DNA from 3 places in the Vibrio japonicus genome. Region 3 is predicted to be linked to each of the others. Evidence: predicted binding sites of a transcription regulator. Region 3 holds the regulator's gene; each other region holds the start of a gene.
What was found. Region 3 encodes PurR, which represses purine synthesis genes. Its sites were predicted from a motif close to TNANGNAAACGTTTNCNTNA; they were not measured.
Positions count from the first base shown of each region.

Region 1: glpX (class II fructose-bisphosphatase) is a predicted target of PurR. The motif match lies at 6,213-6,232, and genes of this name have one in related genera.
Region 2: NP165_RS07845 (inosine/guanosine kinase) is a predicted target of PurR. The motif match lies at 1,554-1,573, and genes of this name have one in related genera.

Region 1 is NZ_CP102096.1:176,594-186,868, reverse strand. It holds gene NP165_RS00915 (malic enzyme-like NAD(P)-binding protein) at 1-311, shown strand, start outside; gene metJ (met regulon transcriptional regulator MetJ) at 445-765, opposite strand; gene NP165_RS00905 (O-succinylhomoserine (thiol)-lyase) at 980-2,146, shown strand; gene NP165_RS00900 (bifunctional aspartate kinase/homoserine dehydrogenase II) at 2,146-4,557, shown strand; gene metF (methylenetetrahydrofolate reductase) at 4,791-5,690, shown strand; gene zapB (cell division protein ZapB) at 5,749-5,991, opposite strand; gene glpX (class II fructose-bisphosphatase) at 6,283-7,290, shown strand; partial or broken gene NP165_RS00880 (IS110 family RNA-guided transposase) at 7,662-8,681, opposite strand; gene NP165_RS00875 (IS630 family transposase) at 8,827-9,315, shown strand; gene NP165_RS20035 (transposase) at 9,200-9,613, shown strand; gene NP165_RS00865 (IS630 family transposase) at 9,647-10,135, shown strand; one part of gene NP165_RS20030 (IS630 family transposase) at 10,197-10,275, shown strand, end outside.
Region 2 is NZ_CP102096.1:1,644,728-1,655,002, reverse strand. It holds gene mnmA (tRNA 2-thiouridine(34) synthase MnmA) at 1-1,043, opposite strand, end outside; gene NP165_RS07850 (hypothetical protein) at 1,238-1,507, shown strand; gene NP165_RS07845 (inosine/guanosine kinase) at 1,649-2,953, shown strand; gene NP165_RS07840 (H-NS histone family protein) at 3,061-3,474, opposite strand; lysine riboswitch at 4,004-4,186, shown strand; gene tet(35) (tetracycline efflux Na+/H+ antiporter family transporter Tet(35)) at 4,302-5,903, shown strand; His leader region at 6,231-6,367, shown strand; gene hisG (ATP phosphoribosyltransferase) at 6,419-7,315, shown strand; gene hisD (histidinol dehydrogenase) at 7,322-8,617, shown strand; gene hisC (histidinol-phosphate transaminase) at 8,629-9,669, shown strand; gene hisB (bifunctional histidinol-phosphatase/imidazoleglycerol-phosphate dehydratase HisB) at 9,743-10,275, shown strand, end outside.
Region 3 is NZ_CP102096.1:1,769,326-1,779,600, forward strand. It holds gene mukB (chromosome partition protein MukB) at 1-1,584, opposite strand, end outside; gene mukE (chromosome partition protein MukE) at 1,581-2,306, opposite strand; gene mukF (chromosome partition protein MukF) at 2,287-3,624, opposite strand; gene cmoM (tRNA uridine 5-oxyacetic acid(34) methyltransferase CmoM) at 3,627-4,418, opposite strand; gene elyC (envelope biogenesis factor ElyC) at 4,532-5,329, shown strand; gene torR (two-component system response regulator TorR) at 5,371-6,099, opposite strand; gene torD (molecular chaperone TorD) at 6,336-6,986, shown strand; gene purR (HTH-type transcriptional repressor PurR) at 7,201-8,208, shown strand; cyclic di-GMP riboswitch class I at 8,350-8,435, shown strand; gene NP165_RS08405 (TfoX/Sxy family DNA transformation protein) at 8,637-9,230, shown strand; gene NP165_RS08410 (TVP38/TMEM64 family protein) at 9,391-10,080, shown strand; gene NP165_RS08415 (putative signal transducing protein) at 10,080-10,275, shown strand, end outside.

The DNA of each region.
Region 1 (10,275 bases), 1.2 Mb from region 3:
CTAACCAAGTCAATAACGTTCTTTGTTTCCCATTCATCTTCCGCGGGGCATTGGATGTTCGTGCTAGTGAAATTAATGATGAAATGAAACTGGCAGCGGTTGAAGCAATTCGTCAGCTAGCGAAAGAAGACGTTCCAGCTGAAGTGTTAAAAGCAGCAGGCGTGGATAGCCTAGAATTCGGTCCTGGCTACATCATTCCAAAGCCTATGGACTCTCGTTTACTTCCGCGCGTAGCTAAAGCCGTCGCGCAAGCGGCCGTTGATTCAGGTGTCGCTCGTATCGAAATGCCTGAAGGATACATGGAAGGTTAATTTCCTACTCTCAAACAAAAGCCGCTGATATCAATCAGCGGCTTTTTTATCTCACGGTAGCCAGCATCAGCGAAAATAATGGTGCGTTTGTTACTGCTTTTCTGCTCTCGACACTCTATGTGACAAGAGATTTTTATTCTTCGTCAAACGCTTCGAACTCAATGCCCATTTCCGTCATCAGACGCTTCACTTCTGCAGGGATATCATCTGGGCGGTCTTTACGTAGATCTTCATCCGTCGGAAGTGGCTGGCCAGTGTAGGCATGTAGAAATGCTTCGCACAATAGCTCACTATTTGTCGCATGGCGTAGATTGTTAATCTGACGGCGTGTACGCTCGTCAGTGAGTACCTTTAATACTTTCAGTGGAATCGAAACAGTAATTTTTTTTACTTGTTCACTTTTCTTTCCATGTTCAGCGTACGGGCTAATGTATTCGCCATTCCAGTCTGCCATTGCGCACCTTTAATAATTTTTGATGGATAAAAATCAGAAGGCGTAATTTTAGCGGGATTTATGGCCATAAGCAAAGACATATGGACGTCCAGAAGTGTTGACGTCTCAAAGGATGATAAGTAAAGTATCTAAGTATGGAACTGGATTATCTCTATCTAACACAGATATAGCGTAATCCCTGCAAGTTGTCACCACTGTGCGAAAGGAAACACTTATGAGCGCCCGCAAGCCAGCCACAATCGCGGTACGTACTGGTATCGAGTCAGACACACAACATCATGCTGTTGTCCCCCCAATTTATCTTTCGACCAACTATGGATTTCCTGCGTTTGGAGAAGTCCCAACATATGACTACACCCGTTCAGGTAACCCCAACAGAGGATTACTTGAAACGGCACTATACGAGTTAGAATCAGGCAAAGGAGCCGTGGTTACAAATTGCGGAACGTCAGCACTCAACCTTTGGGTATCCGCATTTCTTGGTCCAGATGATCTGATTGTCGCACCACATGACTGCTACGGTGGGACCTACCGCTTGTTTAATACACGCGCTCAGAAAGGTGATTTTAAAGTTCTGTTTATCGATCAATCAGATGAGCAGGCATTGTCTGACGCTTTGGCACAAAAGCCTAAGCTTGTTCTTCTAGAAACCCCCTCTAACCCACTTGTTCGCGTGGTCGACATTGAGAAAATATGTACCCAAGCGAAAAAAATCGGCGCTTTGGTAGCAGTAGACAATACGTTTTTGACACCTGTATTCCAAAAACCTTTAGAGCTTGGTGCAGACTTTGTTATTCACTCAACGACAAAATACATTAATGGCCATTCTGATGTGATCGGTGGTGTCATCGTCACCAAAACAGAAGAACACGCGGAAGAACTTTCATGGTGGGGAAACTGTATCGGTGCGACAGGTACTCCTTTTGATAGCTACATGACTTTACGTGGTATCCGTACATTGGGTGCCCGTATGCGTGTACATGAAGAAAGCTCTGCGCAGATCCTGAACTTCCTTAAAGACCAAGAGCTTGTTGGTACGATCTACCACCCTAGCCTCCCAGAGCACCCTGGGCACGATATCGCGAAAAAACAGCAATCTGGATTTGGTTCCATGCTTAGCTTCGAATTTTCTGGCAGTTTTGAGCAACTGAAAGTCTTCGTAGAAAAATTAGAGCTATTCTCTTTAGCTGAGTCTTTAGGTGGCGTAGAAAGCCTTATCTGCCATCCTGCATCTATGACGCATCGTGCGATGGGTGAAGAGGCGCTTGCTGAGGCTGGCGTTTCACAATTGCTCTTGCGCCTGTCTGTAGGCTTGGAAGACGCAGAAGATCTTATCTCAGATCTAGAGCAAGCCTTCCTTATTGCTAAGGAGAGTATCTAATGACCTTAGCCCGTCAGCTTCACAAGTTTGGAGGTAGTAGCCTAGCCGATCCTGAGTGCTACCGCCGAGTCGTCAACATCCTAAAAGAATACTCAAATACTGAAGATCTTATCGTTGTCTCTGCAGCAGGAAAAACAACGAATCGATTATTGGAGTTCTTAGATGCGCTGAACAAAGATGGACGAATCGCTCACGAAGTTTTGCAATCTCTCAGGCAGTTCCAACTATCACTAGTCGATGAACTTATCGAAGATGAAAAAAAAGAAGCATTACTTGCTGCATTGCACGATGAGTTTTCAACGTTAGGTGAGTTAACCGCCCCTCTTACCAACGCTCAAAAAGCAGCAGTATTAGGACACGGTGAAGTATGGTCCTCTCGCCTATTAGCCGCACTACTGATGCAATCTGAGTTGCCTGCTGTCAGTCAAGATGCACGCGCTTTCTTACGTGCGGAATCCGGTGCGCAGCCAGAGGTCGATTACGGTACTTCGTATCCACTGGCTAAAGAAGTACTTGCTCAGCATGCTCATCATAGAATCGTAATTACCGGGTTTATGGCTCAAAACGCTGCAGGGCAAACGGTGCTACTCGGCCGTAATGGCTCTGACTATTCTGCAACAGTGATCGGTGCGTTAGCGGAAGTCTCACGTGTGACGATTTGGAGTGACGTAGAAGGTGTGTTTAGTGCAGATCCTCGCATAGTGTCGGATGCATGTTTGTTGCCTCTACTTCGACTTGATGAAGCGAGCGAACTAGCACGACTGGCCGCGCCTGTATTGCACAGCCGAACATTACAGCCCGTCGCGCAAAGTTCTATGGATCTACACCTACGTTGTAGCTATGCACCAGAATCTGGCTCTAGCCGTATTGAAAGAGTATTAGCATCTGGACGCGGTGCAAAGATTATTTCTTCACTTGATGAAGTATTAATTGTAAAGCTCATTTTTGCATCGGGCCACGACTTCGATCGACTAGAAAAAGAAGTGCTTGCGAACCTTAAACGCGCGCAACTAGAACCGCTGACCTATGAAGTCCAAAAAGATAAACACAGCTTAAGACTTGCATATACGGCAGAGATTGCCGGCGGAGCGTTAGAGTATCTACAAGATGCAGCGATTGAAGCTGAAATCAAGCTCAAAGAAGGTTATTCCCTTGTCGCCGTTGTTGGCGCAGGCGTAACGAAAAATGCCAACCATTGCTATGGCTTCTACCAAAAGCTGAAAGCTGCACCCGTTGAGTTTGTTTCAGAATCTCCATCGGGACTCAGCCTTATCGCAGTGCTTAGACGAACCGACACCGCTACTCTGGTTGCATCGATTCATAGTCAATTGTTCCAAGCTCAAAAACGCATAGGTATCGCACTATGCGGTAAAGGCAATATTGGCTCTAGCTGGCTGACATTGTTTGCCGAACAGAAATCAGAGCTTGAGAAGCGTCGAGGCATGAGTTTCGAACTTATCTCTGTCGTAGACAGCCAAACTTACTGGTTTAACTCAGAAGGTATAGACCCATCAACCGTTAGCGACCGCTTTGATGATGAATCTATTGCATACAGTGAAGGTGAGTGGATTAAAAAACTTGGCTCCGTTCAAGGCTACGACGATGTCGTTGTTCTAGATGTAACAGCGAGTAAGGATTTAGCCGAAAGATATTTAGAAATAGCAGAGCAAGGGATGCATTTAATCTCGGCGAACAAAGTCGCTGGCTCAGCTCCGAGTCACTACTACCACCAAGTTCAAGATGCCTTCTCTAAAATCAACCGCTATTGGTTATACAACGCAACAGTTGGAGCTGGACTTCCTATTAACCATACAGTCAGAGACTTGCGCGAGAGTGGCGATGAAATTCAAGCGCTATCAGGCATTTTTTCTGGAACACTCTCTTGGTTATTCCAACAGTATGACGGCTCTGTACCGTTTGCCGAGTTAATCGATTTGGCATGGCAACAAGGCTTAACCGAACCTGATCCACGTCACGATCTTGATGGTTCTGACGTTATGCGTAAGCTGGTGATATTAGCAAGAGAGGCCGGACTCAACCTAGAGCCCGAATCTGTAAAGGTTGAAAGCCTAGTGCCTGAAGATCTGACAGGAATCTCCTTGGACGACTTCCTAGATAAAAGCCAACGACTCAGTGAACTGCTTGCAGAGCGATTAGCGAAAGCGCAGCGTGAAGATAAAGTCCTACGCTATGTCGCGCGCCTGGAGAAAAATGGCAAAGCCACAGTTGGAGTTGAGGCATTAAGTAAAGAGCATGCGCTAGCGAATCTTCTCCCATGTGACAATATCTTCGCTATTGAAAGTAAATGGTACAAAGACAACCCTTTAGTGATTCGCGGCCCAGGGGCTGGTAGAGAGGTGACGTCAGGAGCTATTCAATCAGATCTGAACCTGCTCTCAAGCTTCCTATGATTTTTTAACAATTGTAATCAACGGCTTAGTAAAGAGTATATTGTATTAAGCCGTTTCTGATTAGCACACCCAACCTCAACTCAAATATGTCTCATAATCAACTTGAGAAAAATTCATAATCACACTGTTGACATTAAATCGTATTCAATTCATTCTGTGGACATATAGACGTCTAAACGTCAACACAAGGATTAAGACATTTGTGGGCAGGGCTACCACAGGGAGAGAGTAAGATGGGATACACACACGCTGGTCATATTGACGCTTTAAACCAGAATATTGCTGATTTTTCTGACAACATAAATGTTTCATTTGAATTTTTTCCGCCAAGCAATGAAAAAATGGAAGAGACATTGTGGAGTTCAGTACACCGTCTTAAAACTCTAAAGCCAAAGTTTGTTTCAGTCACTTACGGCGCAAACTCAGGAGAGCGTGACCGTACTCATTCCATCATCAAAGAGATAAAGACCGAAACCGGGCTGGTTGCCGCCCCTCACCTAACGTGTATTGACGCTAGCCGTGAAGAGCTGATTCAAATTGCAGATGATTACTGGGGTAATGGTATTGAAAATATCGTTGCCCTGCGTGGCGACATCCCACCAGGTGGCGGCAAGCCCGATATGTATGCGTCTGACCTTGTAGAGCTTTTAAAATCTCGTCATGATTTCGATATCTCTGTGGCGGCTTTCCCAGAGGTTCATCCTGAAGCGAAAAGTGCACAAGCCGATCTTCTAAACCTGAAGCGCAAAGTAGACGCAGGTGCTAATCGTGCAATCACCCAGTTTTTCTTCGATGTAGAAAGCTACCTACGTTTTCGCGATCGCTGCGTAGCAGCGGGCATCGATGTGGAAATTGTACCTGGTATCCTTCCGGTATCGAACTTTAAGCAAGCTTCTCGTTTTGCCGCACAAAACAACGTCAGAATTCCTAGCTGGATGGCTAAGCAATTTGAAGGCCTTGACGACGACCCAACAACACGCCAGCTTGTTGGTGCAAGCCAAGCTATCGATATGATACGAGTACTTAGCCGTGAAGGTGTAAAAGACTTTCACTTCTACACCCTAAACCGCGCAGAAATGACATACGCTCTTTGCCATACATTAGGTGTCCGCCCAACAAAAGAAAAATGTTAGGCTATCCATAGAAACGAAAAAGGTTGGCATTGGCCAACCTTTTTACTAAGCGAATAGATTATTCTACTTCGTCCATTTTACCAAGTAGGCTACGGATACGCTCCTGCCATGCAGAGTGCTCTTGCTGCATCTGCTGCGCCTTGCTCTCTAACTCTTCACGGCTTGCACGAAGTTCAGTTGCTTCCGCTGAAAGCTTTTCTTTCTCTTCTTTTAGCTCTTCCACTTCCATTTGAAGAAGTGCAATCGTATCAACCGCAGTTTGGATTTTCGCTTCTAATTTTTCTAGTACTTCAAAAGACATTGTCGCCTACCTTTAGTTATTCGCTTAATGTGAAGAAGTCTTCACTCTATATCTTCATTCTACTCAGCCAGAGAATTATAGACACGCCCTATATTCGATATTTTGCACCATTCGGTCAAAAAAACATCACAGTTTAACATTATCTTGACGAAACCTAATTGAACGCTTCTTTCATCAATATTTAAACACGGTTTTGATCGAGTTCAAGTCCATTCGCTCAAAATAGCAAACGTTTACCTTTCGTTGTGTTAGAATTCTGCCGTTTTTATTTTTTCCTATTTTGGAGTCATCATGAAACGCGATTTAGCAATGGCATTTTCAAGGGTAACAGAAGGTGCTGCACTGGCAGGCTATAAATGGCTTGGCAGAGGTGATAAAAACGCTGCTGACGGTGCAGCGGTAGAAGTCATGCGTGCACTACTCAACAAAACTGACATCAGTGGTGAGATTGTAATTGGTGAAGGCGAAATTGATGATGCGCCGATGCTTTATATTGGTGAAAGTGTTGGCTTAGGTGGCGACGCTGTCGATATTGCTGTAGACCCAATAGAAGGCACTCGTATGACTGCGATGGGGCAATCAAATGCTCTAGCTGTACTAGCTGCTGGCGAAAAGGATAGCTTCCTTAAAGCACCAGATATGTACATGGAAAAGCTTGTCGTAGGACCAGGGGCAAAAGGATGTATTGACCTCAACAAACCACTTAAAGAAAACCTAGAGAACATTGCTAAAGCGTTAAACAAAAGTCTAGACACACTCGTAGTGATCACTTTAGCTAAACCGCGCCATGACCTAGTCATCAAAGAGATGCAAGCAATGGGAGTTCGTGTATTTGCGGTACCTGATGGCGATGTCGCCGCTTCAATTCTGACTTGTATGCCAGACAGTGAAGTAGATGCTATGTATTGTATTGGTGGTGCACCAGAGGGTGTTGTATCTGCTGCTGTTATACGTGCACTAGATGGTGATATGCACGGTCGCCTTCTTCCTCGACACGAAGTAAAAGGGGACACAGAGGAAAATAGAATTTACGGTACTGCTGAGCTAAAACGCTGTGCGGAAATGGGGGTTGAGGCAAATGTAGTCCTCAAGATGGAAGATATGGCTCGTAGCGACAACGTTATCTTCTCGGCAACAGGTATCACTAAAGGCGATCTACTCGAAGGTATATCGCGACAAGGCAACATAGCGACAACAGAAACTCTACTGATCCGCGGTCGTTGCCGCACTATTCGCAGAATTAAATCTATTCACTACTTAGATCGCAAAGATCCAGAAGTAAGAGAACACATCCTTTAACCTCATTACTTTATTTTAAGGCCAGCAACTATGCTGGCTTTTTTATGTCATAAATAACGTGGGAAAATTTTGGAGAACAAGGTATGGCTTTTCGATAGGTAGTTATACCATATATGGACCCTCTCTTATTGCAAGAGACAATGTGACAACTTCTGATACTCAATTGCTCCCATATATTCGGCTTTGGGTATCAAATTAACCCGCCTTGATGGATATCCGAACCTAGCTTTCATATCAATCGCCACGGCTTCAAGGAGCCCTTGGTATAACCTGATTAGAGCTAGGTGGTTATGAGCCTTCAATCATCATATTGTTTCTTTAGCAATTTGTTGAAAAGGAACCTCTAGTTTTCTATTGCTGGTTTATAGTTATTAGGCTGCTTGGGTTTTGTAAACTTCTTGCTTACTGACCATTGCCCAAGCAATTCTTGCCATCTTATTGGCCAGGGCTACACAAGCTTTGTTAAACCCTGCTCGCATTTCTAAATTTACTGCCCAGATACTCAGCCTGTCATCTTTGCTCTTTGCATGCTTCAAAGCACTTCTTGCACCATTGATAAGTTGGGTTCGTAGGTAGGCATTTCCCCGCTTACTTATGCCTAACAAGCGAGCCCTATCACCTGTGGAATGCTGCTTCGGTACAAGGCCACACCACGCGGCAAAGTGGCGACCGTTTTTAAAGCTTTTTCCATCACCAAGCACCACACAGAGGATGCTTGAAATTAATGGTCCGACGCCTGTCATTGTCTGAAGCTTTTGGCACTGTTCATTCACTTGACCTTGCTGAATAAACTGCTTATCGATTTCTTTTACATTGCCATCCAAATGACTTAGTTCATTATTAAGCTCACTTAGAATTTTTCGAACAAGGGGACTTAGTTCATTCTCTGGATTTTCCAAGACAAAAGGCAGTGCTTTTCTCAGTGAAGATAATCCTCTTGGGATTACCACGCCATATTCTGCCAATAAACCACGAATTTGATTTCCTAACGCTGTTCTTTGTTTCACGTATCTTTCGCGCACTCAGTGTAAGAGCTGAATATCTTGTTGTTCAATGCTCTTTGGAGGAACAGTTTTTACATCTTCACGCTGTGCAACATCGGCAAGAGCATCTGCATCATTGAAATCATTTTTATTGCCGATACGATGCTTAGCAACATATTGAGGTGCAATAATCATTACGGTATGCCCTAGTTGACTAAAGACTCGATACCAATAATGACACGCCCCACATGCTTCAATCGCAATCGTGCAAGCTTCTTTATTGGCGAAGTAGTTCACCAATTTGTTTCTCGATAGTTTGGCCTTTTTGAGTATGAGCCCAGATCCATTTTTCTCAACAACATGGAAAATAGATTTGGCTGTATCTAAACCGACTGTTACGCTTGTCATAGGACCCTCTCTTACTGTTATTGATTGCCTTTTCATCAATCAATATGGCTCATTTGAAGCCGATTAGGTAGAGAGGGTCCATTCCATTAATCTAAGAAAAAATATGATCTAATTTAAGGCCATTCAACAATAGAACGTATTCGCTATGGATAGCCTCAAGAATATTGATTTTAAAAAGCTCGCAAGCCAGCAGAAATCCATCCAGATGAAAATGAGATTGCTCGCACTTGCTCATTTCAAAGATGGACACTCTCGTACCCAAATCGCCAAGTTTCTTAAGGTGAGCCGAACCAGTGTTAATCGATGGGTTCAAATCTTTCTTGAAGAAGGATTAGAAGGGCTGAAGGAAAAGCCAAGAACGGGAAGACCACCATTATTAACTTCTGAACAAAGGGAGCAATTGAGCCAATACATCAAAGATAAAGCTCATGATACTCAAGGTGGGCGACTGACCGGCGCCGATATCCATGCCTATATTGTGAAAGAATTTGGCCAGCATTATCATCCTGATTCTATCTATTACCTACTCGAGCATATGGGTTTCTCATGGGTCACTTCCCGTTCAAAACACCCACAACAATCCCAAGCGATACAGGAAGATTTTAAAAAAACTCCAAGACGAAACGATCCTTAAGATCCCAGGTCATGTCGCTTTAAAGCATGTCGATATCTGGTTTCAGGATGAAGCTCGATTTGGGCAACAAAATACAACAACACGGTTATGGGCTGAAAGAGGCACACGTCCCAGAGCAGTGAAGCAACAACAGTTCGAATATGCGTATCTATTTGGTTCTGTCTGTCCTCAAAAAGGTATTGGTGAGGCTATCGTTGTCCCATGGGTCAATAAAGACCTCATGATTGAGCATTTAAAGCAAATATCGGCGGTCACTGAAAAAGGACGTCATACCAATCTAAGAAAAAATATGATCTAATTTAAGGCCATTCAACAATAGAATGTATTCGCTATGGATAGCCTCAAGAATATTGATTTTAAAAAGCTCGCAAGCCAGCAGAAATCCATCCAGATGAAAATGAGATTGCTCGCACTTGCTCATTTCAAAGATGGACACTCTCGTACCCAAATCGCCAAGTTTCTTAAGGTGAGCCGAACCAGTGTTAATCGATGGGTTCAAATCTTTCTTGAAGAAGGATTAGAAGGGCTGAAGGAAAAGCCAAGAACGGGAAGACCACCATTATTAACTTCTGAACAAAGGGAGCAATTGAGCCAATACATCAAAGATAAAGCTCATGATACTCAAGGTGGGCGACTGACCGGCGCCGATATCCATGCCTATATTGTGAAAGAATTTGGCCAGCATTATCATCCTGATTCTATCTATTACCTACTCGAGCATATGGGTTTCTCATGGGTCACTTCCCGTTCAAAACACCCACAACAATCCCAAGCGATACAGGAAGATTTTAAAAAAACTCCAAGACGAAACGATCCTTAATACCAATCTAAGAAAAAATATGATCTAATTTAAGGCCATTCAACAATAGAATGTATTCGCTATGGATAGCCTCAAGAATATTGATTTTAAAAAGCTCGCAAGCCAGCAGAAATCCATCCAGATGAAAATGAGATTGCTCG
Region 2 (10,275 bases), 120 kb from region 3:
GCTACCTGAGGCTCATCAAAAATCACTTTAATGTTCTCATCATCGATTGGGATGATAGTACATGGAATATCGGTTTGACGGTAACGTGTTTTTACGGTGCACTGCACAGGTTCTTTAATTACTGTGCGGTCTACCCAATGGAGTTGCGAAGCGATCAAACCTTGTGATTTTAGCAGTGGGTGGTCAGCGCCTTGAACAGCGATCAACACATTGCGTTTAAGATCTTTGTCCGCAACGTACCACGGGTCTTCATTACCGCCGCCACCTTTGGTACCGCCAATGTGCAGACCTTTGCGCTGGCCTAGCGTGTGGTACATCAAACCTTGATGTTCACCAATGACTTTACCTTCAGGTGTTTCAATTTTACCTGGTTGAGCAGGAAGATAGCGAGACAAGAAGTCAGTAAATTTGCGCTCACCGATAAAACAAATACCAGTCGAATCTTTCTTCTTAGCCGTAATTAGATCTTGTTCTTCTGCTATGCGACGAACTTCAGGTTTTTCTAGTTCACCCACAGGGAATAGGCTGCGTGCGATTTGCTCACTGCTAAGTGTATATAAGAAGTAACTTTGGTCTTTGTTACCGTCTAGGCCACGTAGCATTTGTGGCTTTTCACCATTCTCTGGGAAAGTACGACGTACGTAGTGACCCATTGCGATGTAGTCTGCGTCTAGCACTTCATCTGCAAACTCTAAGAATGCTTTAAATTTAATTTCTTTGTTGCAAAGAATGTCTGGGTTTGGGGTACGGCCAGCTTTGTATTCAGCAAGGAAGTACTCAAATACGTTGTCCCAATATTCTGCAGCAAAGTTAATAGTATGTAGGTGGATGCCAAGCTTGTCACATACTGCCTGAGCATCAGCTAGATCTTCTGCTGCTGTACAGTATTCTTCGTTGTCATCCTCTTCCCAGTTCTTCATAAACAGGCCTTCGACTTGGTAGCCCTGTTGCTTTAGAAGATACGCAGAAACCGATGAATCAACACCGCCCGACATGCCGACGATTACTTTCTTTTTACTGTTGTCAGTACAGTTCTCAGACATTACTCAACACCACTTAAATTAACTGGAGGCAAATTCTAACAGAAAGCCCGGCGAGGGGACAGATCCGAGATCGAACTCACACTTCGAAACTGCTGAACTTTTGCCCGTTTGTTCGATGATAATCAGCTTTTATCACTATCGGTTGTCCATATGTGGCATAGTTGACGAAATTCAAGTTAATGCGGAAGTAAAAAATGAGTGAAGAAAACCAGATCTTTGAAGAAGCGCAACTTATTGAGGTGGTGGAAAACCAGCTTGAAGATGGATCGCCTATCAAGGTGAAAGAAACGTTGATGCGTCTGATGATGACAGGGACAAGCCGAGAAGATGCCGTTGCTATGATGGCGTGCGCGGTAGCCATTGAGATCTTTGATGTAATGAAAAACGAAGGTGAATTTAACCTGAAGCGTTACTCTGAAAACTTAGACAGATTGCCTGATTTAAGCTTTATGGAAGGGGAATAAATCCCTCTTATTTCTTAGTATGCCATCAGCCTGTCATTTTCTTGCTGATGGCAAACGTTTGCTATAATTCCGGATATTGCCGCACTGAAAAGTGCGATGTAGAATCCGGCATCCTTTCATCCCTTACTCAGAATCCTTGTTATGAAATTTCCTGGCCAACGTAAATCGAAACACTACTTTCCAGTGCATGCGCGTGATCCGCTCGTCAGCCAATCACAAGAAAGCAAAAAAATGTCTCGCACTCATATTATTGGTATTGACCAAACATTGGTGGATATTGAAGCGAAAGTTGGTTCGGAGTTAATCGAGAAATATAAGCTGAGTAAGGGGCACTCACTCGTTATCGACGATGAGACGGCCGAAGCGCTTTACACTGAATTAAAGCAAAATAACCTAATTACCAATGAATATGCTGGTGGAACGATTGGCAATACGTTACACAATTATTCGGTACTTGCTGATGACCGTTCAACGCTCTTAGGTGTAATGAGCCAAGATATTAAGATCGGTAGTTACGGATACCGTTATTTGTGCAACACCTCAAGTCGTATGGATTTGAATTATCTGCAGGGTGTCAAAGGTGCCATTGGCCGTTGTTTTGCACTGATTACTGAAGATGGTGAGCGTACTTTCGCAATTAGTGAAGGACAAATGAACCAACTTCAACCAGAAAGTATTCCAGAGAAGATATTTGAAAGCGCGTCAGCATTAGTTTTAACCGCTTATTTAGTGCGTTGTAAAGAAGGCGATCCAATGCCGGAAGCGACAATGAGAGCGATTGAATATGCAAAGAAATACGATGTGCCAGTGGTATTAACACTGGGTACTAAGTTTGTGATTAAGGATGATCCAGAATATTGGCAAGCTTTTTTACGTGATCATGTTTCTGTGGTTGCGATGAATGAAGATGAAGCTGAAGCATTAACAGGGGAAACGGATCCACTGGCTGCTTCTGATAAAGCGTTAGAGTGGGTTGATCTTGTATTATGTACAGCGGGCCCAGTTGGTCTATTTATGGCCGGATATACAGAAGACACCGCAAAACGAGTCACTTCTTTACCACTGCTACCAGGTAGTATTGCTGAATTTAACCGTTATGAATTTAGCCGCCCGGCATCTAAAAACGGCTGTGAGAATCCAATCAAAGTGTATTCTCATATCTCTCCATATATGGGTGGCCCGGAAAAAATTAAGAATACTAATGGTGCGGGAGATGCCGCATTATCGGCGCTGTTGCATGATATGGCAGCGAATAAATACCATAAAGAAAACGTGCCTAACTCAAGCAAACATGCTCATGCATTCTTAACTTACTCTTCATTCTCGCAAGTATGTAAATATTCGAATCGAGCGAGCTATGAAGTATTAGTCCAGCACTCTCCACGTTTGTCTCGTGGCTTACCAGAACGCGAAGATAGTTTGGAAGAAGCGTACTGGGAACGTTAAGAATAAAAGGTATGAAAAAGCCCGCGTATGCGGGCTTTTTGTTCTAATGCTTTTGTCTTAATATTAAAGCGCCGATTTAAGTGCTTTAATATTAATTTGCATTTATTTTAGATTAGGAAATCATCTAGAGATTTACCCGCATCTAGTTGCTCTTGGATTGAAGATGGAGTACGGCCTTGACCTGTCCAAGTCTTTTCGTCGCCATTTGCATCTACATATTTGTATTTTGCTGGGCGAGGAGCACGCTTAGCTTTAGATTTTGACTTAGTTTTAGTATCACCAGCAAGAGCGCTAATTAGTGCATCAACGTCAATGCCGTCTTTTGTTATTTGATCTGCAATCGCAGCAAGTTTAGCTTCTTGTTCTGCACGAGCCGCACGCTCTTCTTCTTCCGCTTCTTGGCGTTCCACAACAACAGTCGTTAATTTTTCTAGAGCTTCTTCTAATTGCTCCAGAGTTAGCTCGCGAGAAAATGCGCGCAAGCTACGAATGTTTAATAGTGTTTTTGTTAGTTCTGACATGTTTTGTACTCACTAAATAAGGATAAGCTAATTCATTAGATAATAATCCCGAAATTTATATATTACAATCTCTTCTCTGTAAATTTAGATAAATTCTTCTTTATATAATTTGTCATGCTTCAAATGGCTTATTTAATCATTAAACCGAACAACATATAAATATATGCAATCCCCCTAATTTCTGTATTGCTATTAAGCGGTGTGTTTCATAATTAGGATTGTTCATCTTTGATAAATATTACATTTCTTGATATTCAATCTCGGGCATACTGTTGAATATCGTTAATGATATATATGTTTTAGCCCAAACGAATTTTAAGTGTATGAAATTGGCCGTATCGGCAATAAGTGATTGGATGACTATGCAAAGGGTGTGGAAACTTACGCTAGCAAAATGCTCAGTGTTTTTAACATTAAATTAGAATGAAATATTGAAATGGCCAATTGGATAAGTACAATGAGCGTCACCTAATGCGATATGTTGGTTAAATCATTGTTAAAATCACTTTAACTTGGTTTAAAATTCATCAATCGCGGTAGAGGCGCGGGATAAATGAGTAATACTTGTTGGGGTGATACCAATGAGCAAGTATGGAAGGTTATCTCGCCGAAGTGAGTGTCCATATCAAAAGCGCTCGCTGGGGTTATTCTCGAATAGGGGTAACACTGCCATAGTCTATAATTTGTAAAACTATGGAGCGCTACTGTAGGGCTGGGTGACGTGTTCGCTTCCCCATCGCTAAGTTCAATACTATTGCTAGAAATTCAATTTACGGCAATAAGTCTGCAGTAGATCTCTAACCATTTATAACTGGTTTTTGAAGATCATGAATTTAATTGATTTTGCATCATCTCCTTTGTCACTTTTGCCTCCACTCGTGGCACTAAGTCTGGCGATCATTACTCGTCGCGTTCTTATTTCTTTGGGCGTCGGTATTATTTTAGGCTCTATCCTGCTGAATGATTACTCAGTTGGGAATACGCTAAGTTATATTGGTTCAACCGTTTCAAGTGTGTTTGTTGAAGACGGTGGCATCAATACTTGGAATATGAGCATTGTTGGCTTCTTATTACTACTCGGCATGATGACAGCTTTACTGACATTGTCTGGTGGTACGCGCGCTTTCGCAGAATGGGCGCAGTCTCGTGTAAAAAGTAAACGTGGTTCTAAACTTTTAGCCGCTTTTTTAGGCGTATTCATTTTTGTCGACGATTACTTTAATAGCTTGGCCGTTGGTGCGATATCTCGCCCTGTGACTGACCGTTTTTACGTGTCTCGTGCAAAGTTGGCGTACGTTTTGGACTCGACTGCGGCTCCTATGTGTGTGCTTATGCCAGCTTCTAGTTGGGGCGCGTACATTATCACTATCATCGGCGGTATTTTGGTGTCTCATGGCATTACGGAATACTCAGCACTCGGTGCTTATGTTCGTTTAATTCCTATGAACTATTATGCGGTCTTTGCTCTGCTAATGGTATTTGCGGTCGCGTGGTTTGGCCTAGATATCGGCAAAATGCGTGAACATGAAATCGCGGCATCCCAAGGACGTGGTTTCGATAAAGATCAAGAAAACGATGCACCAGAAGCGCATGAGTTAAACGAAGAGCTTGATATTCGTGAAAGCGATAAAGGCAAAGTATTGGACTTGGTGTTACCCATCGTTACTCTGATTATTGCTACGGTCGCGTCGATGCTTTACACGGGTGCACAAGCGCTAGTAGCAGACGGTAAAGAGTTCGCATTACTTGGTGCTTTCGAAAATACGGATGTGGGTGCGTCACTCATTTACGGTGGTTTAGTTGGCTTGTTTGTCGCGTTGGTAACAGTGCTTAAACAAGGGCTTCCATTTGTTGAGATTGCGCGCACTCTTTGGATTGGTGCTAAGTCTATGTTTGGTGCGATCCTTATCTTAGTCTTTGCCTGGTCTATTGGCTCTGTTATAGGCGAAATGAAGACAGGTGCATACCTTTCTACTATGGCGCAAGGCAATATCGCTCCACATTGGTTGCCAGTTATCTTGTTCCTGTTGTCTGGTTTGATGGCATTTTCTACAGGTACTTCATGGGGTACATTCGGCATCATGCTACCTATTGCGGGTGATATGGCGGCAGCGACTGATATCGCTCTAATGTTGCCTATGCTAAGTGCTGTTCTTGCTGGCTCTGTTTTTGGCGACCATTGTTCTCCAATTTCAGATACAACGATTTTGTCTTCGACAGGTGCGCGCTGTAACCACATCGACCATGTAGCAACTCAGTTGCCTTATGCACTTTCGGTTGCGTTGGTGTCTTGTATTGGCTTTGTTTCGCTTGGTATGACGGCTTCAATTGCATTGTCGTTTAGCGCGGCAACAGTGGCATTTATCGTGGTGTGTGTTGTTCTATCTTGGATGTCAAAGTCCAAAATAGCATCGTGCCAGAACGCTTAATATAAAACTGAATACCTTTTAACTTATTCAAAAGCTCCGCCAATTGGTGGAGCTTTTTTATATCTGGCTTAAAGTGGTATGAAACGAAGTTTGAGGGAGCTGCTGCGGAGGGACCTATTACGGAAGGGCCTGTTGCGTAGAAAGCATCTTAACATCGGCACGAGTTGAGGTAGATACGAATTGTCTATTAATAATCAATGAGTTAGAAAAAATGTCAGAAAAAATAAAAATAGATGTTGAAAAAAAGACGAACCTTAGTTAGTGTGGATGTTAACAGTTAGATACATCTAGAGTTTAAATAGTTATGCGCAATTTTGTAATGAACATTCATCATCACCATCACCCAATCTAGTCTTTCGGGAGATGTGCGCATACCCGGGAGGCAGGAAACTCCCGGAGGTTAAAATCGACAAATTCAGATTTAAAACCCTCGGGAGACCAACATCTTCCGAGGGTTTTTCAGTTTTAATGGTTTTAAATTTATAAATATCAAATAGTTACGCAGGGATAACGCAATGCAAACACAACGCCTAAGAATCGCAATTCAAAAGAAAGGTCGCCTCAGCAAAGAGAGCCAAGCGCTACTGAAAAAGTGTGGGGTTAAGTTCAATGTAATGGGTGAAAGGCTGGTTGTTCACTCAGAAAATATGCCAATTGATCTGCTTCTCGTTCGCGATGACGACATTCCAGGCTTGATTATGGATGGTGTTGTGGATTTGGGCTTTATTGGTGAAAACGAGCTAGAAGAAGTTCGCCTTGACCGCGAAGCACTTGGTGAGCCATCTGAATTTACTACACTTCGTCGCATGGACTTCGGTGGTTGCCGACTGTCTATCGCGATCGACAAAGATGAAGAGTACAACGGTCCACAAGACTTGGCGAATAAACGAATTGCCACGACCTACCCACACCTTCTAAAAGCGTACATGGATGAGCAAGGCGTACCGTTTTCAACGTGTATGTTAACTGGCTCAGTTGAAGTTGCCCCACGTGCTGGATTGGCAGATGCAATTGCTGACCTTGTCTCGACAGGCGCAACTTTAGAAGCAAATGGCCTAAAAGAAGCGGAAGTTATTTTCCAATCCAAAGCGACGCTGATTCAACGTGTTGGCCAATTTGACGCTGACAAACAAGCACTGATTGAAAAACTGCTTACGCGTATGCAAGGCGTACAGCAGGCTAAAGAATCCAAATACATCATGCTACACGCTCCAGTGGAGAAATTGGAGCAAGTGAAAGACTTACTTCCTGGCGCGGAAGATCCAACTGTTCTACCTCTCTCAGCAGATAAACAGAAAGTTGCTGTTCACCTAGTGAGTACCGAAAACTTATTCTGGGAAACAATGGAAGGATTAAAAGAGCTGGGCGCGAGTTCGATTCTGGTTCTACCGATTGAGAAGATGATGGAGTAAAACGAGATGAGAACAGTAGTTTGGCAATCATTGAGTGAATCTCAGCAAGATTCGATTTTGGAGCGTCCAGCAATTGCAGAAGGCGCGAATATCACGGCGACGGTCACAGAGGTTATTGCAAAAGTTCGTAACGACGGTGATGCAGCGTTGTTGGAACTGACAGAGAAGTTTGACCGAGTTAGACCAGACTCAATTCGTGTTTCTAGCCAAGAGATCGATGCGGCTTCGAAGCGCCTTTCACCGGAAATGAAACAAGCATTGGAACAGGCTTATAGTAATATTTCAAAGTTCCACAAAGCGCAAAAGCCACAACCGATCAAAGTAGAAACCCAACCGGGTGTCGTGTGCGAGCAAGTCGTTCGTCCAATTCAAAAAGTCGGTTTGTATATCCCGGGTGGCAGTGCGCCACTTCCATCAACGGTATTGATGCTTGGCGTACCTGCGAAAATTGCTGGCTGTCGTAAAGTGGTGCTGTGTTCTCCGCCACCAATTGCCGATGAGATTCTTTATGTGGCTAAGCTGTGTGATATCGACGAAGTTTACAACGTCGGTGGTGGTCAAGCGATAGCGGCAATGGCGTATGGCACAGAAAGCGTTAGCAAAGTGGATAAGATCTTTGGTCCAGGAAACGCCTATGTGACAGAAGCGAAGCGCCAGGTTAGCAACGATTTTCGTGGCGCAGCGATTGATATGCCTGCAGGACCATCTGAAGTGCTAGTCATTGCTGATGAAACAGCCGATCCAGACTTTATTGCCGCTGACTTGTTAAGCCAAGCGGAACACGGTCCTGATTCACAAGTGGTACTAGTAACGCCATCGCCAGTGATTGCTGATCAGGTGACCGATGCAGTTCAGCGTCAATTGAAAGAGCTATCGCGTGCGGAAATCGCCGAGAAAGCCTTAGCATCAAGCTTGATCATTATTTCCGAGTCGATGACTCAGTCAGTATCCATTTCTAATTATTATGGTCCTGAGCACTTAATTGTTCAGACGAAAAACCCTCGTGAGCTGCTTCCACTGCTCGATAATGCGGGTTCTATTTTCTTAGGTGATTGGTCGCCAGAATCAGCAGGTGATTACGCGTCAGGCACGAACCACGTATTGCCGACTTACGGATACACACGCACTTACTCAAGTTTGGGCTTAGCGGATTTCTCTAAACGTATGACCGTGCAGCAATTGTCTGAGCAAGGCTTGCAAAACCTAGCTCCAACTGTGGTTACGATGGCGGAAGCAGAAGGCTTAGATGCACACAAACGCGCAGTGACGATTCGTGTAGAAAAATTGGCAGCAAAAGCGTAAGGGCGATTGAGATGGAAAAGCTAGCAAGAAAACAAGTACAAAAACTTACGCCTTACCTGTCGGCACGCCGTATTGGCGGTACTGGCGACGTGTGGCTCAACGCCAACGAATCTCCGTTTAATAACGAATACAAAACAGACTTTGCTCGCCTTAACCGTTACAGCGAATGTCAGCCTAAAGAGCTGATCGAAGCGTACGCGAGTTACGCTGGGGTGAAGCCTGAACAAACACTGACGTCTCGCGGCGCAGACGAAGGTATCGAACTATTAATTCGCGCGTTTTGTGAGCCGGGTGAAGACGCGATTCTCTACTGCCCGCCAACTTATGGCATGTACGCAATCAGCGCTGAAACGATTGGCGTTGAACGTAAGACAGTACCTTTAACCTCAGATTGGCAGCTCGACCTAAAAGGTATTGAAGAGAACCTTGATAACGTCAAACTAGTGTTTGTGTGTAGCCCAAATAACCCAACCGGTAACCTCGTTAAGCGCGAAGATATTGTCTCTTTGCTTGAGATGACCAAAGACCGCGCGATTGTGGTGATGGATGAAGCCTACATCGACTTTTGTCCGGAAGCGTCGACGGTCGATTTACTGGCGCAATATCCAAACTTAGCCATTCTTCGCACGCTATCAAAAGCGTTTGCGCTGGCAGGGTTACGTTGCGGCTTTACTCTGGCAAATGAAGAGCTGATCAACGTCCTGCTTAAGGTGATTGCACCCTATCCAGTGCCTATTCCCGTCGCGGAGATTGCAACTCAAGCGCTGTCTGAAGCAGGCTTGGCGCGAGCGAAGTTCCAAGTGTTGGATTTGAACGCAAACCGCGCTTACTTGCAGGTGGGTTTATCTATGATCCCTGGATTGGAAGTATTTGACGGTTGGGGCAACTATTTGCTGGTGAAATTTCCTGATGGCGATGCACTGTTTAAAGCCGCTTGGGATACAGGAATCATTCTGCGTAACTCGCCAATTGATGATTGCGTGCGTATCAGCATCGGTAGCCGAGACGAGTGTGAAAAAACGCTTGGGTTTATTCGCAACTACTATGCGTAAATTAAAGTAATAGAAAGTTTATGAGCTCTGGCAAAAGCGGGAGCTCAGCAAAAATAGAAATAAGGAAGTTCGAGTGAGTACACAACAAAAAATCCTGTTTATCGACCGTGACGGCACTTTGATCGTCGAGCCACCGACTGATTTTCAAGTCGACCGCTTAGATAAGCTGCAACTAGAACCATTTGTTATCCCAAGCCTGTTGGCGTTACAGGATGCGGGTTACCGATTGGTGATGGTCACTAACCAAGACGGTCTTGGTACTGACAGCTACCCACAAGCAGACTTCGACGCACCCCACGACATGATGATGGAGATCTTTGAATCTCAAGGCGTGAAGTTTGATGACGTTTTGATTTGTCCACACTTCGAAGAAGACAACTGCTCTTGCCGTAAGCCTAAGCTAGGCATGGTCAAAGACTACCTTCAAGGCGGCAAGGTTGATTTCAAACACTCGGTTGTGATTGGCGACCGCGCGACGGATCTTCAGTTAGCGGAAAACATGGCGATCCGCGGTATTCAATACAACCCTGAAACCATGGGTTGGAAACAGATCCTGAAAGATCTGACGGTGAAAGCGCGTATTGCTGAAGTGGTGCGTACGACCAA
Region 3 (10,275 bases):
GCTGCGTTCCAAATCACGATGCTGCGCGCGCCATTGCTGCTCATTTTGCGCCACTTGTTCCGCGTTGCGTGCTTTTTGTAACGCTTCTTTCGCATGGCTAGCAGCATCTTTGCGCTCTACCTGTCCGACGATGCTTTTCACTAACATCAGTGCGGTTTCAAACTGCTTCGCAGCCGCCGAAGACATATCCAATTTGTGCTTAACTGAAAGCAACGTATTGGTATTGTCTGACTCTTGCTGCTTTAACTCGGCAACCAGTGCCTGTGCACCTTCAGCGGTTAAGCTTTCGTCATCCAGTAGCTGTTTGGCTTTATCTAGCGCTTGTACCGCTTGTTGATATTGCAGCGCTCGTGTTTGCTGAACATCTAACGCTTGTTGGTAATCCGCCAGCTGAGTTTTCAGGCTATCCACTTCTTCTTCAGAAACGGTGGCCTGCTCTTCCGCCATCAAAACACGTTCTTGCGCTTCTTCAACCACCATCATCTGCTCTTCAAGGCGCTCACTGAGCTCCTCAAGGTCTTCCTGATAGCGGGCAATTTTTTCTTGTTGGCGCAACGCGTTTTGCACAAGCTGAAGATGGTCAGAGGCGGCTTGGTAGTCTTGCTCTAAGGCAGACTCTGATTCAACCAATAGCTCCAACTCTTCCTGAACACAGTTAAGTAAGTTGTTTTGCTCTACCAATGTCTCGCGAGAGCCAAACAACTCAGAACGAAATGCCAGTGTTTGCTCTAACTTATTGCGACGATCGTTCGCATGGCGCATGTAATCAGCGGCCACATAGTTTGTCGACTCGGTGATCAGGTGTTTGAATAAGTCACGGTCAGCCTGAGTGGTTTTGATTGCTTCCAGCGTCATGCGGTTTTCACGCAGCGCCGATTCCATATCTTGGAATGCTTTCTTTACCCCGCCATTTTGAGGCAGAAGGTAATCACGCAGAGAACGTGTAATCGCGCTTGAAATACCACCGTACAGGGACGCTTCGATCAAACGATAGAATTTTGAACGGTCGCTTGAGTTGCGTAGTTTCTTTGGTACAACGCCAAACTCAAACATTTGCGCGTGATATTCGACGATAGAAGAAAACGCTTTGAACTGAACGCCTTCATACTGCGCAATAGACTCTTTGACTTCGTTAATCTGACGTACGCGAGCCTGTGTTGCCGACACACTTTCAATCAGTACATCCGTCGGTTTCACATCGCTTGGTAAGCCCTGAATCACGAAAGGTTTAATGTCCACCTTCTTGTCACGACCAGCAACTTGCTGCAACTTCACTGCAAACAATAGACGCTGGTTGCGAGAGTTCACTACGTCTAGCGCGGCATAACATGCGCCTGGTTGTAGTTTACCGTACAGACCTTTATCGCGTGACGACTGATTACTGCCCGCTTCTGTGGTGTTACGGAAGTGCAATAAGGTTTGGTCGGGAATCAAAGCGGTAATGAACGCCGCCATCGTGGTTGACTTACCAGCACCGTTACCACCCGAAAGTGTTGTTACTAAACCATCGATATCAAAGGTACGAGCAAAGAAGCCGTTCCAGTTAACCATGGTCAGCGATTGATATTTACCACGTTCAATCATGCTTCACTTTCTCCAAATGTTTCTTCTTGCTCGTTATCGTCATCGGCCTCTTCAATCAGCAAACTGCCTTGGCTCGGCTCTTTGGTGTGGACTACAGCTTCGCCATCGCGGATCAAACGAATTTGAGCTTCTCGCATATCGTCACCCACACGAACGTCAGCACCGAAGCGGAAAACAGACTCGCTGATACTAAACTTGCCTGTCTCACCAATATTGATGATCATACCAAGACGACGCAGGCGACGAAGTGATGTACGCACTTTCTCAAACAGCTTTTCTTTATCAAGGTCTGAACCACTAGCGCGGTTAGTCGCCAGCTTCATGAGTTTTTTCTCATCCGCTAACGCGAGTAACTCTTCGTACAGTTCTTGGTTGGTAAAAATACCTTCATGCGCCAAGCGCTCTGGGCTCAAGTAAAGGAAACACAATACCTTACCTACCAGCATATCGAGTTCTGACAGTACACTGCGGCCAATAAGCGACGTAGAGCGTGGACGAAGGTAAAAGAAACCTTCCGGCGCTTTCACTAATTCAGTGTTGTAGCGTTGGTAGAAGGAAGAGAGTTCCACTTCAAAGTCAGATAACAACGCGTGGTTGTCTAAGTCTTCACTTGAAATATGACGCCCTGCACGCAGCATGCTATCTAACGCTGGGAACAGAGGATTCGAAATTGCTTTTACCAGATTTTCTGGCATGTATTCATTAGTATCGGTCGATGACATTTGCTTGTACCTTTGCCCCAAAATCGTTAATCGCTTGCCAGTCTGGTTGAATTGCTTGGTAATCCGATTCCGAATAACCTAAGCGAACCGCCTGATCGACGACAATGCGGGCTAAATCAAAGTGATGAGTGCGTGGGTGCTGAACCAGATAATCTCGCAACACAATTCCAAGGTCGATTGGCGTACCTTGATCTTTATGCACTCGAAGCATGTCTGCTATGCGTTCTGACAGCTCATCGTTGACTTGTTGAAACTCTTCGTATTCCACTTCCATCGGAACTTGTCCGGTGACTTCATCATCTCTTAGCACCAAAGCTTCATCACGAAGATCAGAGAGCCTTTCTGCATCTGCAAATGTGAGATACCAAGGCATATCGAAGTAATCTTTTATGGATTGGCGCAAACGAGAACTGAAGGCGCGGTTCTTATCCATATCAATCGCAGTACGAATAAACTTATGGACGTGACGGTCGTAACCTATCCAAAGATCAATCGCTTGCTGACCCCAACTCGTGATGCGATCCAACTTCATTTGCAAGCCAAACAAGGCTTCTTCTATGAACTCAAGTTCGTCGTCACCATAGACGATCTCTTGGATGTCGAGGATTTGAGTTTGAAGCTCATCACTTGCTGCCTGCAACGTATCTTGCAGCTCTTTTAGTGTGGTGGACGTTTCAGTCAACAGTGCTTCACAGTTGTTAATTGCATCACGCCAATCTTTGTTTAGCAGGTCTGCAATTTGCTGTTTCACCGACTGTTGTTGCTCGTCCATCACGCGCTGATTAAGATCAATTTGGTCGAAAATTTCCCCTACAGAATATTTAAGTACCCCGTAAACGTTTTTCTTCCAATGGCCTGGCGTCCCGCCTTTCTGAGCGGCTTCAATAGCTTTTGCCATTTCACCAGCAACCATAGACAACTGAATCGACAGTCGTAATTTAGAAAATTCTCGGTGACGAACGTAGTAGTCAGTAATACCGATTGCCAGAGGCGACAATCGATAAATACTCGCGCCATCGGTGATCTCGCTGGTAAAGCGACTGATCAGACGCTGTTTCACCAATTCGTTGATGGCATTGTTCGCACGGAAAGCAGACGCTTCCCCTGTATCTTCAAATAGCCGAGTGACGATAGTGAATGCATCGTGCAGCTCACCTTCACCCAATTCTTCATCAAACCTTTCGTTGCTAAGTACGGCAATTGCGATCAAAAAAGCTAATCGTTCAGTCGTCAGGTTCAATGAGAAATCGTGCTGCTTCACCCAGCTTACCAATTCATCGATTGGTTGCTCTGCAGCATTGAGAGTCATCTCACTCATTGTTATTCCTGTTTTTCTTTCTTTTTAGCCCACACATGAATGTAACGGCCTAATGAGAGGTATGGCTCTTGGCGACAAAGTTGCTTTTCGAGTGCCAACACATCTTCATACTGGTAATCGCCTGTGTATTGCATATTTCCAATGTAATCACTAAAACAGCGGATACCTGATTTACCGCAGATTTCAAAGCCTGCGTCTTCTATCCATTGGTAGACGTCTTCAGGCTTTAAGCCTTTCTGTGGCTGTAATTTAAATCTTTTTCGATGCGGCATTCCTTCCAAAACATGAGGAATGTTTCCACATACGACATTTTTGTATACCAGTCCGTGGTGGTTATAAAACATCACTGATGCTGCGCCACCTGGTTTTACCTGCTTTAATAATGTTTCTAAAGCCGATTTCGGATCCGCTAACCACTCCATAACGGCATGGAACATCACGACATCGACCTGTTCACTCAGATGCCGTTCGATATCTTGGACAGGCGCGTGAATCAGGCGATACTGCTCAAGCAAACCGTTTTTTTCAATATCCTGTTCTGCTAGCTGCAACATTTCCGAAGATAGATCACATAACGAGATATGGTGTCCGAGCTTGGCAAGCTTTTGTGACATTTGTGCTAAACCACCACCTGCGTCTAGCACGCTCAGTGATTGCTCTGACCCACCCGTCATGTCTAATAATTGCTCTAAATCTTCCCAAACAATGACTTGCCGTATCTCGCCTTTGTCAGAGCCATATATGTTTTTTACAAATTTGTGGGCAATATCGTCGAAATTGCGGTCTTCAGTCACAGCAGCTTAAGGTATTATGTCGAATCGTGCTGCTATTCTGTCACAAGAAAAGCAGGAATAAAGAGGGTTTCTCTTAAAAAATAATCAACTGATGTTTTTTCGGACTATTTAGTATGTTTGAGCTGAAAAAAGTGGTCTCTTCACTCCTTATGCCATTACCTGCAATGCTGATCATCGGCATTGTCGGATTAATGTTAATCATGTTCACTAGGAATCAAAAGACCGGCTGTTTTGTTGTCCTGTTTTCGTTCATCGGTATTTTTCTCATCGCCTTTCAGCCCGTCTCTTCAAGACTCCTGATGCCACTTGAACGTCAATACACCGCGTTTTTCCCTGTGGACGAATCGATAGATTACGTGATGGTGCTTGGTAGCGGCCACGTTGTCGATGATGAAATGCCTCCAACTTCACAGCTAAGCCGCGCAGGGCTAATGCGCTTGGCCGAGGGGATTCGTGTTATGCGCCTATATCCGGGGGCAAAACTCATTCTCTCCGGCTACGCTGGGGGGGCAGAAGTTAGCAATGCTCGTATGATGGGTCAGGTTGCGTTAGAACTGGGGGTCGCTAAATCGGACATTATTCTTCTCGAAACAGCAAAAGACACTTGGGAAGAAGCTCGCCAAGCCGCCGCATTTGTTAGCTATAAAAAGCTCGTATTGGTGACGTCAGCGAGTCATATGGAGCGAGCTCTTAATGAGTTTCACGCTGCTGGGTTAGATCCTTACCCAGCACCAACAAACTATCTCGCGTTTCAAAATGTCACTCAGGCTTGGGAGAAGTACACACCTAAAGCCAAGTACTTAGAGCAAACTGAGCGCTACTGGCATGAAACACTTGGCCGTATCTGGCAATCACTTCGTGATTGGGTATCTACCCCAGAAAAGCCTTTAGCGACGGAAAACGAAGGATAAAAAATACCGAGGTGAAAGCCTCGGTATTTTTTTATTGAGTTTTAGTCTCCGGCGAACATGTACCCTTCACCGTGAACCGTAACAAAGATTTGTGGATTCTTAGGATCAAACTCCATCTTAGCGCGCATGCGGCGAATCAAAACATCGATTGTGCGATCGTTAGGCGCGTCCACCCGGTGGCTGATCATGTTTAAAATACGTTCTCGGCTTAACACCTGCTTAGGGTGTGAAGACAAAGCAACCAGCAATTCATACTCCGCTTTAGTCAATTTGACTGGCTCACCGGCATGACTTAACGCGCGTCGCTGTATGTCGAAAGTCCACTCACCGAAACGAACCACATGCTCATCTTGCTTAGTTTGAACCGTAGAGCCTGAAGCATTGCGCGTATTGGAAATTCGCCACAATAGGTTTTTTACGCGAACCAAAAGTTCTCTAAGCTCAAACGGCTTCGTGACGTAATCATCGGCTCCCATTTCCAAACCAACAATTTTATCGATGCTATCCGTGCGTCCTGTTACCAGGATAATCCCAATGTCTGATTTACTGCGAAGTTCACGAGTGAGCATCAAGCCATCTTCACCTGGGAGATTGATATCTAGCATCACCAAATCTATCGCATTATTTTCTATGGCATTATTTTGTAGCGATTCGCGCATTTCCTCACCGCTTTGGGCCTCACTCACCTGGTAACCTTCATTCTGAAAATACCCAACGAGCTTGCTGCGAGTGACTGCGTCATCTTCTACAACTAGTACGTGATAACTCATTTACACCACTTATTTGCTTTGGTCTTCATATTGATCTGTATTCTATTCATAACTAGTAACATTTCTAGTATTTGTCACTTTAAATTTACGAAAGATGGTTTTTTATTGATTCAAAACAAAACCCGCTTACCTGTTTACTATCCTTAATATTTAGACTTAAATCGACATAATCACCATTACCGCTGTTCATTTTTATTATGTAGACTACCTGGCAGTTATCTTAGGAGTCTCAGCTAATGCAAGAAATCAAAGCATTCAATGAAAAACGCGCGGAAATCTACTGGTGGCTGTCTAGCCTTTTGGCAAGAGAGTTAACGCAAGAGAGTCTGGAGCAATATCATTCAGTAGAAATTCGTTCTTTCCTGTCAGGACTTGGCGAAAATGAGTCGCTGAAACCTGCTGTTACAAAAGTCGTGGATTCCCTAAATCGTCTTTTAGACAGAGAAGACGCACAGCTAGAGCTTGCTGCTGACTTTTGCGATCTCTTTTTAAAATCAGACAGAGATTCCGCACTTCCTTATGCCTCTATTTACATTGGAAAATCCGGTCTTTTGAACGATAAGCCAGCAAAAGAGATGGAAGATTTAATGCGCTCCTACGATATTGAAGTGGACAAGAGCCTGAATGAACCTGCTGATCACATCGCAATTGAATTGGACTTTTTAGGCAACTTAATCATACTTTCCAACAAGTTAGAGAAAGAGCATGAATTAGATAACGCCCTAACCGAGCAAGCACAGCTTATCCACCAGCATCTATTAAGCTGGACACCTCAGTTTTCCCAAAAGTGCCAGTCTTTGGATAAATTTGGCTTCTACGCGTCTATCGTACAATTACTTGTTTCCTTCCTAGAATTAGATTGCCGCTACCTACAAGGTAAAGAATAAAGGCGATTCTGTTTTTGTAGGTTTCTCCCTGATACGCAAACCTTTTATTTGCTCTTAAAAGGTTTGCAGTCTAAAATTGTGTCCGCAAACGATAACAATGATCGAAATGAATACAAACCGCTAACAAAGCGGTTTTTGTGTTTCTGATACTTTCTGCCAAATTATTCTAAACTTGAATATACTTCTGTGGCAGTAATCGACAGGACAGAACTTTATGGCCACTATTAAAGACGTTGCCCGCTTAGCCGGTGTGTCAACAACAACGGTTTCACATGTAATTAATAAAACACGCTTTGTTGCTGAAGCTACTCAAGAAAAAGTAATGGAAGCAGTCAAAGAGCTTAATTACGCGCCTAGTGCGGTTGCTCGTAGCTTAAAATGCAACACGACTCGTACCATTGGCATGCTGGTGACTCAGTCAACAAACTTATTCTTCTCAGAAGTGATCGATGGCGTTGAAAGCTATTGTTACCGTCAAGGCTACACGCTGATCCTGTGTAATACGGGCGGCATCTACGAAAAGCAACGTGACTACATCCGCATGCTGGCTGAAAAACGCGTCGATGGCATTCTTGTTATGTGTTCTGATCTTACTGAAGAACTCAGCGAAATGCTTGAGCGTCACAAAGATATTCCAAAAGTCATCATGGATTGGGGTCCGGAAAGCTCTCAGGCTGACAAGATCATCGATAATTCAGAAGAAGGTGGCTACCTAGCAACGAAATACTTGATCGACCACGGTCACACGGATATTGCGTGCCTAAGTGGACATTTTGAAAAGTTAGCGTGCCAAGAGCGTATTGCTGGTTATCGACGCGCAATGAGTGAAGCGAATCTCAACGTTGAAGAAGATTGGATACTGGAAGGTAACTTCGAATGTGATACCGCAGTACTGGCAGCGGATAAAATCGCAGCAATGGACAAAAAACCTACGGCAGTGTTTTGTTTCAACGATACGATGGCACTTGGCCTAATGAGCAGACTGCAGCAAAAAGGGATCCGTATTCCCGAAGACATGTCTGTTATTGGTTACGACAACATAGAACTGGCTGAATATTTCTCTCCTCCGTTAACCACCGTACACCAACCAAAGCGCCGTGTAGGTAAAAATGCTTTCGAAATTCTGTTAGAGCGCATCAAAGACAAAGAACACGAAAAACGCGTTTTTGAAATGCATCCAGAAATCGTTGAACGATGCACCGTGCAAAATCTGAATAAATAACCTTTTTGTGCATTTAACCCTTTGATTGATGGTGGTTAAATGCACAACTACCTAATCACCTCGGAACTAAGATCACATTTAGCTCATCTCCCCATGATAATTTGAACGATTTTTATTTATCCTCTGAAAGTTCGATTAGAGCCACGCACAGGGCAAACTACTCTGAAAAGATAGGACGCAAAGCCACCGGCCTAAGTATGTATATGTATGGTAGCGGGGTTGCCGATGGCAAAATGCAAATGCAATACAATGGATTCTTCATCCACAAGATGTCGGCTCTTCCTCAGAAGCAGCGTTCCGTTGGCGTTTCACAAAACTTAGTGGAATATGCACTTGTATGACGCCTTACTGACATAATGTATGCAATATTTTGCTACTCTCTCGGACCTGAATTGGTGGCGTATACATATACACCGAGAAAACACAGCATGGATAAACCAATACTTAAAGACTCTATGAGGCTATTTGAGCGACTGGGGAAAATTCACTCCCGCTCAATGTTTGGTGGTTTCGGCATATTTGCCGATGACACTATGTTTGCACTTGTAGTAAACGACAAACTTCATATAAGGGCCGATGACGAACTTGCAAAACGATGCAAAGAAATCGGGCTTGACCCATATGTTTATAAAAAGCGTGGCTTCCCCGTAGTGACCAAATATTTTGCATTGACAGAGGATTGGTCCAATGATGAGCAACGCACTTTAGCTATGGCCCAAGACGCACTTGAAGCAGCGAAGCAAGATAAACAGATTCAAGCAGAAGCAAAGCCAACTCGATTAAAAGACTTGCCTAATTTGCGCCTTGCAACAGAGCGCATGTTGAAAAAAGCCGGCATCAGTGATGTCGAGTCGTTGAAAAACGCAGGTTCGGTTGAGGCTTTTAGAGCAATTCAATCGACACAGACGTCCGAGCTCAATGTGGAACTGTTATGGGCTTTAGAAGGCGCTATAAATGGAACGCATTGGTCGGTTATCCCCCAAAGCCGCAGGCAAGAACTGCTGAGTATGCTGGGAAAGTAAGCCTCATTAGATATAGAAAAGTCAGCCCTGTGCTGACTTTGTTTTTTTAAGGGAATTTTTTATCCACTTAGGCGTTCTTATCAGATATGTCACTTTCATGTCGTTTAAGTCAAGACGACATGAATAATTAGCAAAGTAAGCAATGAAGTAGGACTTGGTAATGAATAAAAAGTGGATCCTTGGCTTAATACTGCTTGGCCTGATCATTTTCTTAGCGACAAATTTCGGCCAGTATCTGACACTCGACAATGCCAAAGCCCAGCAAATTGCGTTAGACGATTTTATCAATGCAAACTTTGCACTGGCAGCGTTGGTTTACTTTCTCGCTTATGTGGCAATTACAGCATTCTCAATACCCGGTGCCGCCGTCGTTACCCTATTAGGCGCTGCACTTTTCGGCTTTTGGGTGAGTTTATTCCTAGTGTCATTTGCCAGCACCATTGGCGCAACCTTGGCGTTTTTGAGCAGCCGCTTTTTGCTTCGAGAGTGGGTTCAAAGCAAATTTGGTAACAAGCTCCAAGCGATTAATCAAGGTGTTGAGCGTGATGGCGCGTTCTATCTCTTCTCGCTGCGACTCATTCCAGTGTTTCCTTTTTTCCTGATCAACTTGCTTATGGGTCTGACGCCAATATCAGTCAGCCGCTACTATCTGGTCAGCCAACTTGGAATGTTACCTGGAACGGCGGTTTACCTAAACGCCGGAACACAACTCGCTCAAATCGACACACTGTCGGGAATCGTTTCTCCTTCTGTTTTGGCCTCTTTTGCATTGCTGGGTTTATTTCCTATTATTGTGAAGTGGCTAATGGCCAAACTTAAATCCCCGCATTCCTACAATGGTCAGTCTTAATGAAAGTGTTCACCGCAAATACCCCACCTGAAGCTCACATTGTTTGCGAACTTCTTAAATCTCATGGTGTTGAATGCGAGGTAAGAGGTGAAGGTATTTTTGGACTACAGGGGGAAATCCCCTTTGGTGAACACAGCGAACCCTATGTTTGGCTTTTAGATAAGCATCAATTGGGTATAGCTCAAGAAGTCATCT